Regions from separate parts of the Herbiconiux sp. A18JL235 genome, predicted to be linked through region 3. Evidence: predicted binding sites of a transcription regulator. Region 3 holds the regulator's gene; each other region holds the start of a gene.
What was found. Region 3 encodes HrcA, which represses chaperone genes, less so after heat shock. Its sites were predicted from a motif close to TTNGCACTCGNNNNNNNCGAGTGCNAA; they were not measured.
Positions count from the first base shown of each region.

Region 1: groES (co-chaperone GroES) is a predicted target of HrcA. The motif match lies at 1,650-1,676, and genes of this name have one in related genera.
Region 2: groL (chaperonin GroEL) is a predicted target of HrcA. The motif match lies at 1,717-1,743, and genes of this name have one in related genera.

Region 1 is NZ_CP162511.1:3,490,999-3,494,267, forward strand. Features, by position in the region: gene ABFY20_RS16325 (ABC transporter substrate-binding protein) at 1-157, opposite strand, end outside; gene rarD (EamA family transporter RarD) at 178-1,104, opposite strand; gene groES (co-chaperone GroES) at 1,270-1,566, opposite strand; gene ABFY20_RS16340 (SAM-dependent methyltransferase) at 1,707-2,903, shown strand; gene ABFY20_RS16345 (DUF4190 domain-containing protein) at 2,968-3,269, opposite strand, start outside.
Region 2 is NZ_CP162511.1:3,377,555-3,380,823, reverse strand. Features, by position in the region: gene ABFY20_RS15800 (LytR C-terminal domain-containing protein) at 1-101, shown strand, start outside; gene ABFY20_RS15795 (cold-shock protein) at 298-501, shown strand; gene ABFY20_RS15790 (DUF3048 domain-containing protein) at 534-1,670, shown strand; gene groL (chaperonin GroEL) at 1,788-3,269, shown strand, end outside.
Region 3 is NZ_CP162511.1:2,794,327-2,797,595, forward strand. Features, by position in the region: gene dnaJ (molecular chaperone DnaJ) at 1-968, opposite strand, end outside; gene hrcA (heat-inducible transcriptional repressor HrcA) at 1,046-2,080, opposite strand; gene ABFY20_RS13095 (DUF4870 domain-containing protein) at 2,290-2,808, shown strand; gene hemW (radical SAM family heme chaperone HemW) at 3,056-3,269, opposite strand, start outside.

The DNA.
Region 1 (3,269 bases), 700 kb from region 3:
CGACGGGTGCGGGGGTCGTCTCGTCCTCGACCGCCCCGGCGTCGCCCACGCATCCGGCGAGCATGAGCGCCAGGAGCGCGACGGCGGCCGAGGCGAGCGTCGTCGCGCTGCCGTCGGCTGGTCGGCGGCTCCGCCGGATCAGGGCTTCTCGGGTCATGCTCGAATCAGCCTAATCGCTCAGATCGGTTGCTCCACGGCGTCGGGGCGCGAGGTGCGCGCGGCCCGCACCATGTCGATGACGAGCAGGACGACCGCGACCCAGACGACGCCGAAGCCGACCCAGCGCGCGACGGGCATCGGCTCCTGAAGCAGAAAGACGCCGATCGCGAACTGCAGCACCGGGGCGATGAACTGGGTGAGGCCCACGACCACGAGGGGAAGGCGTCTGGTGGCGGAGGCGAACAGGAGCAGCGGAACCGCCGTGGCGACGCCTGAGGAGACCAGGACGGCCATGTGCAGCCACCCATGGGCGCCGAAGGCGAGCCCACCGACCTGGCCCACGACGACGAGCACCACCACGGCCACCGGAGTGAGCCACGCGGTCTCGAGGGTGAGCCCGCTCACGGCGTCGATGCGGGGGCCCACGTGCTTCTTCACCAGCCCGTAGAGCCCGAACGAGCCCGCCAGCACGAGCGCGATCCACGGCACCGAGCCGTGTGCGACGGCCAGCACGAGAATGGCGACGACGCTCACCGATACGGCCGCCCACTGCAGCGGGCGCAGTCGCTCGCGCAGCACCACCACTCCGAGCAGCACCGTGACGATGGGGTTGATGAAGTAACCGAGAGAGCTCTCCACCACCTGGCCGCTCAGGGTGGCGAGGATGTAGGTCTGCCAGTTCACGTAGATCAGGGCGCCGGCGAGCCCCATCACGAGAAGGAGCCTCGGCTGCCGAACGATGCCCGCGAGGGTGCCCCACCCCCGGGTCACGGTGAGCAGCACGGCGCAGAAGACGAGGGAGAACAGGATGCGCCAGGCCACTACCTCGAAGGCCCCGGCGGGCCGCATGAGCAGGAAGTAGAGCGGGAACACTCCCCACAGTACGTAGGCGCCGAGAGCGTAGAGCAGCCCCGACCGGGCGCGTTCCGCATCCGTCCCGCCGATCGAGAGACGGTCGGGCGGGGCGGGCTGGGTCACCGCGTCACTCTACTCCGCCGCGAACCCGCCGCCTCCGCCGCGCACACGCCGCCGGAATGCGTGTGCCCGCCGCAACGCAGAAGAACCCGGGCGGCCGAGGCCGTCCGGGTTCTTCCTACGAGAGGTGGTGCGTCAGCGCACGACGACCGCGAGCACGTCGCGGGCCGAGAGCACGAGGAAGTCTTCCCCGCCGTACTTGACCTCGGTTCCGCCGTACTTGGAGTAGATGACCTTGTCGCCCACGGCGACGTCGAGCGGCACGCGGTTGCCGTTGTCGTCGATGCGGCCGGGGCCCACGGCCACGACCTCGCCCTCCTGGGGCTTCTCCTTGGCGGTGTCAGGGATGACGAGACCGGAAGCAGTGGTCTGCTCAGCTTCGACCTGCTTGATGACGATGCGATCCTCGAGCGGCTTGATGGAGACCGACACGGTTGACCTCTTCTTTCTCAGTTACAAAACGTCTGGGTTAGCACCCGCGATTGGAGAGTGCTAATGCGAGTTTAGAGGCACTGTTGGCACTCGCGCAACGTGAGTGCCAGACAATCGACGTGCCTTGATACGGTTGCCGGATGGACACGGCGGAGCTCGCACGGCTGCTCACCCCCGACGGGCTGAGGCTGCTCGACTCCCTTCCCGGCTACACCGTGGGAGGCGGCTCCGCGCAGGTCTCCGCCCTCCGGAAGGCGGGTCATCCGCCCGAGCTGGTGGCTGCGGTGCTCACCCAGTCGCGGTTGCGCGAGAAGGCTGCGGCGAAGTTCGGGCCGTTCGCCCACCGCCTGCTCTACACCCCGGCCGGGCTCGAGCAGGCGACTCGACTGCGGGTCGCCGCTGTGCACGCGGGCCGGTACCGGGATGCCGGGCTCACGAGGGTGGCCGACCTCGGCTGCGGCCTCGGAACCGATGCCCTGGCGCTCGCGGCCCTCGGCATCTCGGTGACGGGTGTCGAACGCGACGAGGTCACCGCAGCATTGGCGAGCTACAACCTCGCCGCCTTCGAGGGCACCGAGGTGGTGCTCGGAGACGCCGAGACCACCGACCTCACGGGCTTCGACGGCGTCTACCTCGACCCGGCCCGTCGCACCTCGGGCACCTCGAACACGAGCCGCATCACCCGGCCCGACGACTATTCCCCCTCGCTCGAGTTCGCTTTCTCCCTCGCCGAGCGCCTCCCCACCGGTGTGAAGCTCGGCCCCGGTCTCGATCGGGGGCTCATCCCCGCGACCGCGGAGGCGCAGTGGGTGTCGGTCGACGGCCAGCTCGTCGAGATGGGTCTGTGGTTCGGCGCTCTGGCCCGCGACGAGGTGCGGCGCTCCGCCCTCGTGCTCTCCGCCGACGGCGCCGCGGAGCTCTCCGCGCCGGCCGACAGCCCCGACGCCGAGGTTCGCGAACTCGGTTCCCACCTCTACGAGCCCGACGGTGCGCTCATCCGGGCGCGCCTGCTCGGCGAACTCGCCGAGCGTCTGGGCGCGGGAATGCTCTCACCGGGAATCGCCTACCTCACGGGCGACGAGCTCGTGCCGACCCCCTTCGCGACGGCGTTCCGAGTGCTCGAGGTGCTTCCCGCCTCCGAGGCGGCGCTCAAGAAGGAGCTGAAGAAGCGCGACATCGGCACCCTCGAGATCAAGAAGCGCGGAACCGACGTCGACCCCGCGGCGTTGCGCCGCCGTCTCGCCCTCAAGGGCTCGATGTCGGCCACAGTGGTGCTCACGCGTCTGGAGGGCGCCCACCGCGCCCTGTTGGTCGAACGGATACCGACCACCCCGTGACGACGAAGGCCGCCGGCGCGGATGGCGCGCATCCGTTCGCCGACGGCCCGAAGCCGCGCTGCGCTCAGTAGCTGTAGTAGGTGCCCGTTCCCGCTACCGCGAAGATGAAGATGAAGAACACGATGTAGGCGATGACCGCCAGCAGACCGAGGCCGGTGAACACGTACGACAGGATGAGGCCTGCCTTCGCGAGGCCACGGCCCGACTCGCCCGTGCGGTCGATCTGCTTGAGGGCGATGTGCCCCGTCACGATTCCCGCGACGGAGAACAGGAACGCCAGGATGATCGTGACGATCGCCAGGGTGTTGGTGGGCGGGGCCGCGGGAGCCTGGTAGCCGTAGTACGGCTGCTGGGCGGGGGGCTGCT
Region 2 (3,269 bases), 580 kb from region 3:
TCGTGCTCGGCACCGATTACGCCGGCCCCGGCGCGGAGGCTCCCGCCGAGGAGGCCCCGGCTGACGCTCCCATCGACGAAGGCACCGGTGTCGAGGGCTGACCTCTCTCCACCCCTCTTGCTCCACCCCTCGCCGCGGCGATTTATTACGCGCGTGTTTCCGTCGTGTTGAGTTGCGGCAACGATGTGGCGAATTCGCGCATCCGCCCGTCACGGGCCGTTTCCGCTCGATTAGTATCTGGAAAACAGTCGTGGCAACCACGTCACTTCTGCGGAAACACAGCACTTGGGAGTAACAATGGCGAACGGAACCGTCAAGTGGTTCAACGCTGAGAAGGGCTACGGCTTCATCACGGTCGACGGGGGCGGACAGGACGTGTTCGTCCACTACTCGGCGATCGACATGGCCGGGTACAAGGTCCTCGAAGAGGGTCAGCAGGTCGTGTTCGAGGTCGGCACCGGGGCCAAGGGTCCGCAGGCCGAATCGGTGCGCCTGGCCTGAGCCCCAGGCGCTGTCGACTGTAGTCTTTCGGGGTGACGACACGACCCCGTAAGGCGCTTCGCGCAGGCGGTCTCGCCGCGGTTCTGCTCGCCGCCGGCACCCTGGCAGGTTGTGTCTTCGACGCGGCCGCTCCGCCGCCGGCGGTGACGCCCACCGGTGCGTTCGACGCCGACTACAGCGAGCCCGTTCCCCGGGTTCCGGCTCCCCTGCGCGGCACGCTGGTCGAGCCGGGCAGCCTCCAGAACCCGTCGCTCGCGGCGAAGATCGACAATCACGAAGACGCACGCCCGCAGATCGGGCTCGAACGGGCCGACCTCGTGTTCGAAGAGCTCGTCGAAGGCGGACTCACCCGCTATGTGGCGGTGTGGCAGTCCGATGTGCCCGAGCTCATCGGGCCGGTGCGCTCCATCCGCCCGATGGACCCCGACATCATCTCACCGCTCGGCGGCATCGTCGCCTACTCGGGCGGTCAGGAGCAGTTCGTCGACCTGATGCTCAGGGCGCCGGTCTACAACGCCGTCCACGGCGAGGCCGACACCGAGGAGACGTTCTACCGCATCGACGGGTACGACAGCCCCCACGACGTCGTGGTGAAGGCCTCCGAGCTGGTCTCCGAGCACGCCGATCTCGCGCCCCCTGCACAGCAGTTCGCCTACTCGGCCGACGTGCTCTCCTCCACGGCGGCCGTCGACGGCGAGCCGACCGCGACCCTGTCGCTGGTGTTCTCCGACTCACGCTTCCCGTCGTGGCAGTGGGACGAGGCGTCGGTCTCCTTCCTGCGCTCGCAGGAGGGTGCACCCGACCTCGGGTCGACCGGGGCGCAGCTGTCGGCGACCAACGTCGTGAGCCTCCTCGTCGACGAGGTGTACGACTACGACGAGGAGGTGCCGCGCGCCGTGCTCGTCGCCTCGGGCGAGGGCTGGGCCTCCACCGGGGGCAAGACCGTGCACCTGCGCTGGTCGAAGGACGACGCGGCCTCGCCCATCCGCCTCGTCGACGACGCCGGGGCGACGATCAGGCTGGCTCCCGGCAGCACCTGGATCGAGCTCGTGCCTCGTGAGACGAGAAGCGTCACCGTGACGGCGCCCGTGCCCGCCCCTGTGCCCGGGGGCGATCCCGCGCCCGAGGAGCCCGGCGACGCCGGTGACCTCGGTGACCCCGTCGGCTGAGGCGTCACGTCACTTGCACTCGGCATCCCTGAGTGCCAGTATTGCTTTAGCACTCGTGAACTCTGAGTGCTAACACACCTGAATCTTTGATGACGTCCAGGAGGGCGAGAAACACACATGGCAAAGATCATTGCTTTCGATGAAGAGGCCCGTCGCGGTCTCGAGCGCGGCCTCAACACGCTCGCCGACGCGGTCAAGGTGACCCTCGGCCCGCGCGGCCGCAACGTCGTGCTCGAGAAGAAGTGGGGCGCCCCCACGATCACCAACGACGGCGTGTCCATCGCCAAGGAGATCGAGCTCGACGACCCCTACGAGAAGATCGGTGCCGAGCTCGTCAAGGAGGTCGCCAAGAAGACCGACGACGTCGCGGGCGACGGCACCACCACCGCCACCGTTCTCGCGCAGGCGCTCGTCAAGGAGGGCCTCCGCAACGTGGCCGCCGGCGCCGACCCCATCAGCCTCAAGAAGGGCATCGAGAAGGCCGTCGCCGCCGTCTCGGCCGAGCTGATCAAGAACGCCAAGGAGATCGAGACCAAGGACGAGATCGCGGCCACCGCATCCATCTCCGCGGCCGACCCCGAGATCGGCGCCATCATCGCCGAGGCCATCGACAAGGTGGGCAAGGAGGGTGTCGTCACGGTCGAGGAGTCGAACACCTTCGGCACCGAGCTCGAGCTCACCGAGGGTATGCGCTTCGACAAGGGTTACCTGTCGGCCTACTTCGTCACCGACCCCGAGCGTCAGGAAGCGGTCTTCGAAGACCCCTACATCCTGATCGTCAACTCGAAGGTCTCGAACATCAAAGACCTGCTGCCCATTGTCGACAAGGTCATCCAGACCGGCAAGCAGCTCCTCATCATCGCTGAGGACGTCGACGGCGAGGCCCTGGCCACGCTCGTCGTGAACAAGATCCGTGGCATCTTCAAGTCGGTCGCCGTCAAGGCTCCCGGCTTCGGCGACCGTCGCAAGGCCCAGCTGCAGGACATCGCGATCCTCACCGGTGGTCAGGTCATCTCCGAGGAGGTCGGCCTCAAGCTCGAGAACGTCACCCTCGACCTGCTCGGTCAGGCCCGCAAGGTCGTCATCACGAAGGACGAGACCACCATCGTCGAGGGTGCCGGCGACGCCGAGGCCATCGCCGGTCGCGTCGCGCAGATCCGCGCCGAGATCGAGAACACCGACAGCGACTACGACCGCGAGAAGCTCCAGGAGCGCCTCGCGAAGCTCGCCGGCGGTGTGGCGGTCATCAAGGCCGGTGCAGCCACCGAGGTCGAGCTCAAGGAGCGCAAGCACCGCATCGAAGACGCCGTGCGCAACGCCAAGGCTGCCGTAGAGGAGGGCATCGTCGCCGGTGGTGGCGTTGCCCTCATCCAGGCCGGCAAGACCGCGTTCGAGGGTCTGTCGCTCGAGGGCGACGAGGCAACCGGTGCGAACATCGTGCGCGTCGCGATCGAGGCACCGCTGAAGCAGATCGCCTTCAACGCCGGCCAGGAGCCCGGTGTCGTCGCCGCCCGCGTGCGCGACCTCGAGTCGGGCTGGGGCCTCAACGCCGCCACCGGCGAGTACGTCGACCTGCTGGCCGCCGGCATCATCGACCCC
Region 3 (3,269 bases):
TGCACGCCGACCTTGAGGTCGCCGCGGCCGCTGCCGCGCAGGTGCGTGATGCCGCGGCCCTTGATGGTGAGCACGTCGGCGCTCTGGATGCCCGGCCTGATCTCGAGCTCGACGTCGCCGTCGAGGGCCTTGATGGTCGTGGTGGTGCCGAGCACCGCATCCCACATCTGCACCTCGAGGGTGCAGAGCAGGTCGTCGTCGTTGCGCGAGTACACCTCGTGGTGCTTCACCTTGATCTCGAGGTAGATGTCGCCCTGCGGGCCGCCCGCGGGCCCCACCTCGCCATGACCCGGCAGCTGCAGGCGGAGGCCTGTGTCGACGCCCGCGGGGATGTCGATGGGGATGGTTCGGCGCGCGCGCACGCGGCCCTGGCCCTGGCAGGTGTGGCACGGGTTCGGGATGATCGTGCCGTATCCGCGGCAGGTGCCGCACGGGGCGCTCGTGACCACGTTGCCGAGAAGCGACCGCACGGTGCGCTGGATCGACCCCGAGCCGTGGCAGATGTCGCAGGTGACCGGACTCGTGCCGGGTTGGCAGCAGGAGCCGTTGCAGGTCTCGCAGAGCACTGCCGTGTCGACTTCGAGGTCGCGGTGCGTGCCGAAGACCACTTCGCCGAGGTCGACCTCGACGCGGAGCAGGGCGTCCTGCCCACGCTCGGCCCGCGACTTCGGGCCGCGCGAGCCGCCGCCCTGCCCGCCGAAGAAGGTCTCGAAGATGTCGCCGAAGCCGCCGAAGCCCTGGGCGCCGCCCCCGCCGAAGCCGGGCTGGGGGCCGCGGTCGTAGTCGCGGCGCTGGCCGGGATCGCTCAGCACGTCGTAGGCGTGGGTGACCTGCTTGAACTTCTCCTGAGCATCCGGGCTCGGGTTCACGTCGGGGTGCAGTTCGCGCGCCAGCCGACGGTAGGCCTTCTTGATCTCCTCGGGCGTCGCTTCGCGCGACACCCCGAGCACGTCGTAGTGGTCAGCCACCAGGGGCTTCTCCTTCGGTATCGGTCGTGGGTCGGAAAGTCTTCGGGTCGGGAGGCGCGAACGGATGCGCGGGGCGCTCAGCCCTGCGCGCCCGCCTCCCCGAGGGTGCGGGAGAGGTAGCGGGCCACGGCGCGCACCGCGGAGATGTTGCTCGAGTAGTCCATGCGGGTGGGGCCGAGAACGCCGAGGCGTGCCACGGCCGTGCCGATGCCGGTGTAACCGCTCGCGAGCACCGAGGTCTCGCCGAGGCCGAACGATTCGTTCTCGCGGCCGATCGAGACCGAGATGCCGCGCTGATCGGCCTCCATCTCGCTGAACAGGCGAAGCAGCACCACCTGCTCCTCCACGGCCTCGAGCACCGGCAGGATGCTGCCGTGGAAGTCGTCTTCCGTGCGCACCAGGTTCGCGGCCCCCGCGATCAGCAGCTTCTCCTGCCGGTTCGCCGTCACCTGCTCCTGCAGCGTCGCCGCGACCACGGTCGCCGTGGGTGCCCGGTCGGGGGCGAAGCGGTCGACCGCGCCGGGCAGCGCTGCGGCCGCTTCGAGGAGACCGAGGCCCGAGAGCGTCTCGTTGAACCGCTGCCTCAGCTCGGCGATGAACGCGTCGTCGAGGTCGGCGGGCACCTCGACGATGCGCTGGTCGACGTGGCCGGTGTCGGTGATGACGACGGTCATGAGACGCCGGGTGGCGAGCGCCACCAGCTCGACGTGGCGCACTCGCGCCTGCGAGCGCGAGGGGTACTGCACCAGGGCGACCTGGTGGGTGAGCTGGGAGAGCAGACGCACCGTGCGGGCGAGCACGTCGTCGACGTCGACCGAGGAGCCGAGGAAGGTCTCGATGGCGTGCCGCTGCGCCTGCGTGAGCGGACGCACCTCGGAGAGGTGGTCGACGAAGAGGCGGTAGCCCTTGTCGGTCGGCACCCTGCCGCTCGAAGTGTGCGGAGCGGTGATCAGCTCCTCCTCCTCGAGGAGGGCCATGTCGTTGCGGATCGTGGCGGCCGACACCCCGAAGGAGTGGCGCTCGGCGATGCTCTTCGACCCCACCGGCTCGCGCGAGGCCACGTAGTCCTGCACGATGACGCGCAGAACCTCGAGACTGCGTTCGGAGACCATGGCGACACCGTCCTCTCGCTGGCACTCACACATTCAGAGTGCCAATCATATCTCGCATCCCTGACAGTGGGTTCGTGACACCCGAGGCCGAAATCGTTGCTGCGGGTGGGGGTCGGCGCTATCTTGTCTCTGTGTACGAGCCCGTACACGGACCGGTTCCTCCGACACCGTATCCCTGAACGGCTTCCCCGTCTGAAAGGCGCGAGACCATGACTGACCCCAACGCAACACCGCCGTACGACCCGGCCGCCGGCCAGCCCACTCCGCCCGCCGGGCAGACGCCTCCTCCCGGCTACCAGGCTCCGCCCCCCGGCTACCAGGCTCCGCCCCCGGGCTCGGGCTACCAGCAGCAGCCCGGCTACCAGGGCCCGCCCGCCGCGGCGCCGCTCAGCCCGGCCGAAGACAAGCAGTGGGCCTTCCTCGGGCAGCTCGGTGGCATCCTGGGCTGGATTCCGCCGCTCATCATCTGGCTGGTCTTCAAAGACCGCGGCCCCCTCACCAACCAGGAGGCCAAGGAGTCGCTGAACTTCCAGATCACGGTCGCCATCTTCGTCGTGGGCCTCTACATCCTCGGCACCATCACGGCGTTCATCTTCATCGGCTTCCTGTTCTACTTCCTGGCCTGGGCCGTGCAGATCGTCGGCCTCATCTTCGCGATCATCGCGGGTGTGAAGGTCAACGCCGGCGGCACCTACCGCTACTTCTTCAACTTCCGCTTCATCAAGTAGTCGCCTCGGGCGGTTCTGCCCGGGCATCCCTCGACGTCGCGGTCACCTCCGCCCTCACGGGCGAGGTGGCCGCGACGTCGTGCGTTGCGGGAGGGTACGCCGGTATGCGGGTGTGGCGGAGGCGCTGGTGCCGGTGCGGATGGGCGGGTGCGGATGGGCTGATGCGGATGCGCGGGCCGAAGACCGGCGGATGCGCTGAGGCGGATGCGCGCGACGACGCATCTGGCGGAGACGCTGGGGGTCTGCCTCAGGTGAGGCGGCGCACGACGGCGTCGGCGAGGAGGCGGCCCGAGAGGGTGAGCACGAGGGAGCCGCGGAGCGCTGCCGGCCCGTCGACGAGGCCGTCGGCGATGAGCCCGGCCACCTCCTGCCGGAACTCGGGGGCGAGCGAGCGCAGCCCGAGGCCGTCGCGCACGCGCGCCAGCAGCAGGATGCGCTCGAGCTCGCGCGTCTCAGCGTCG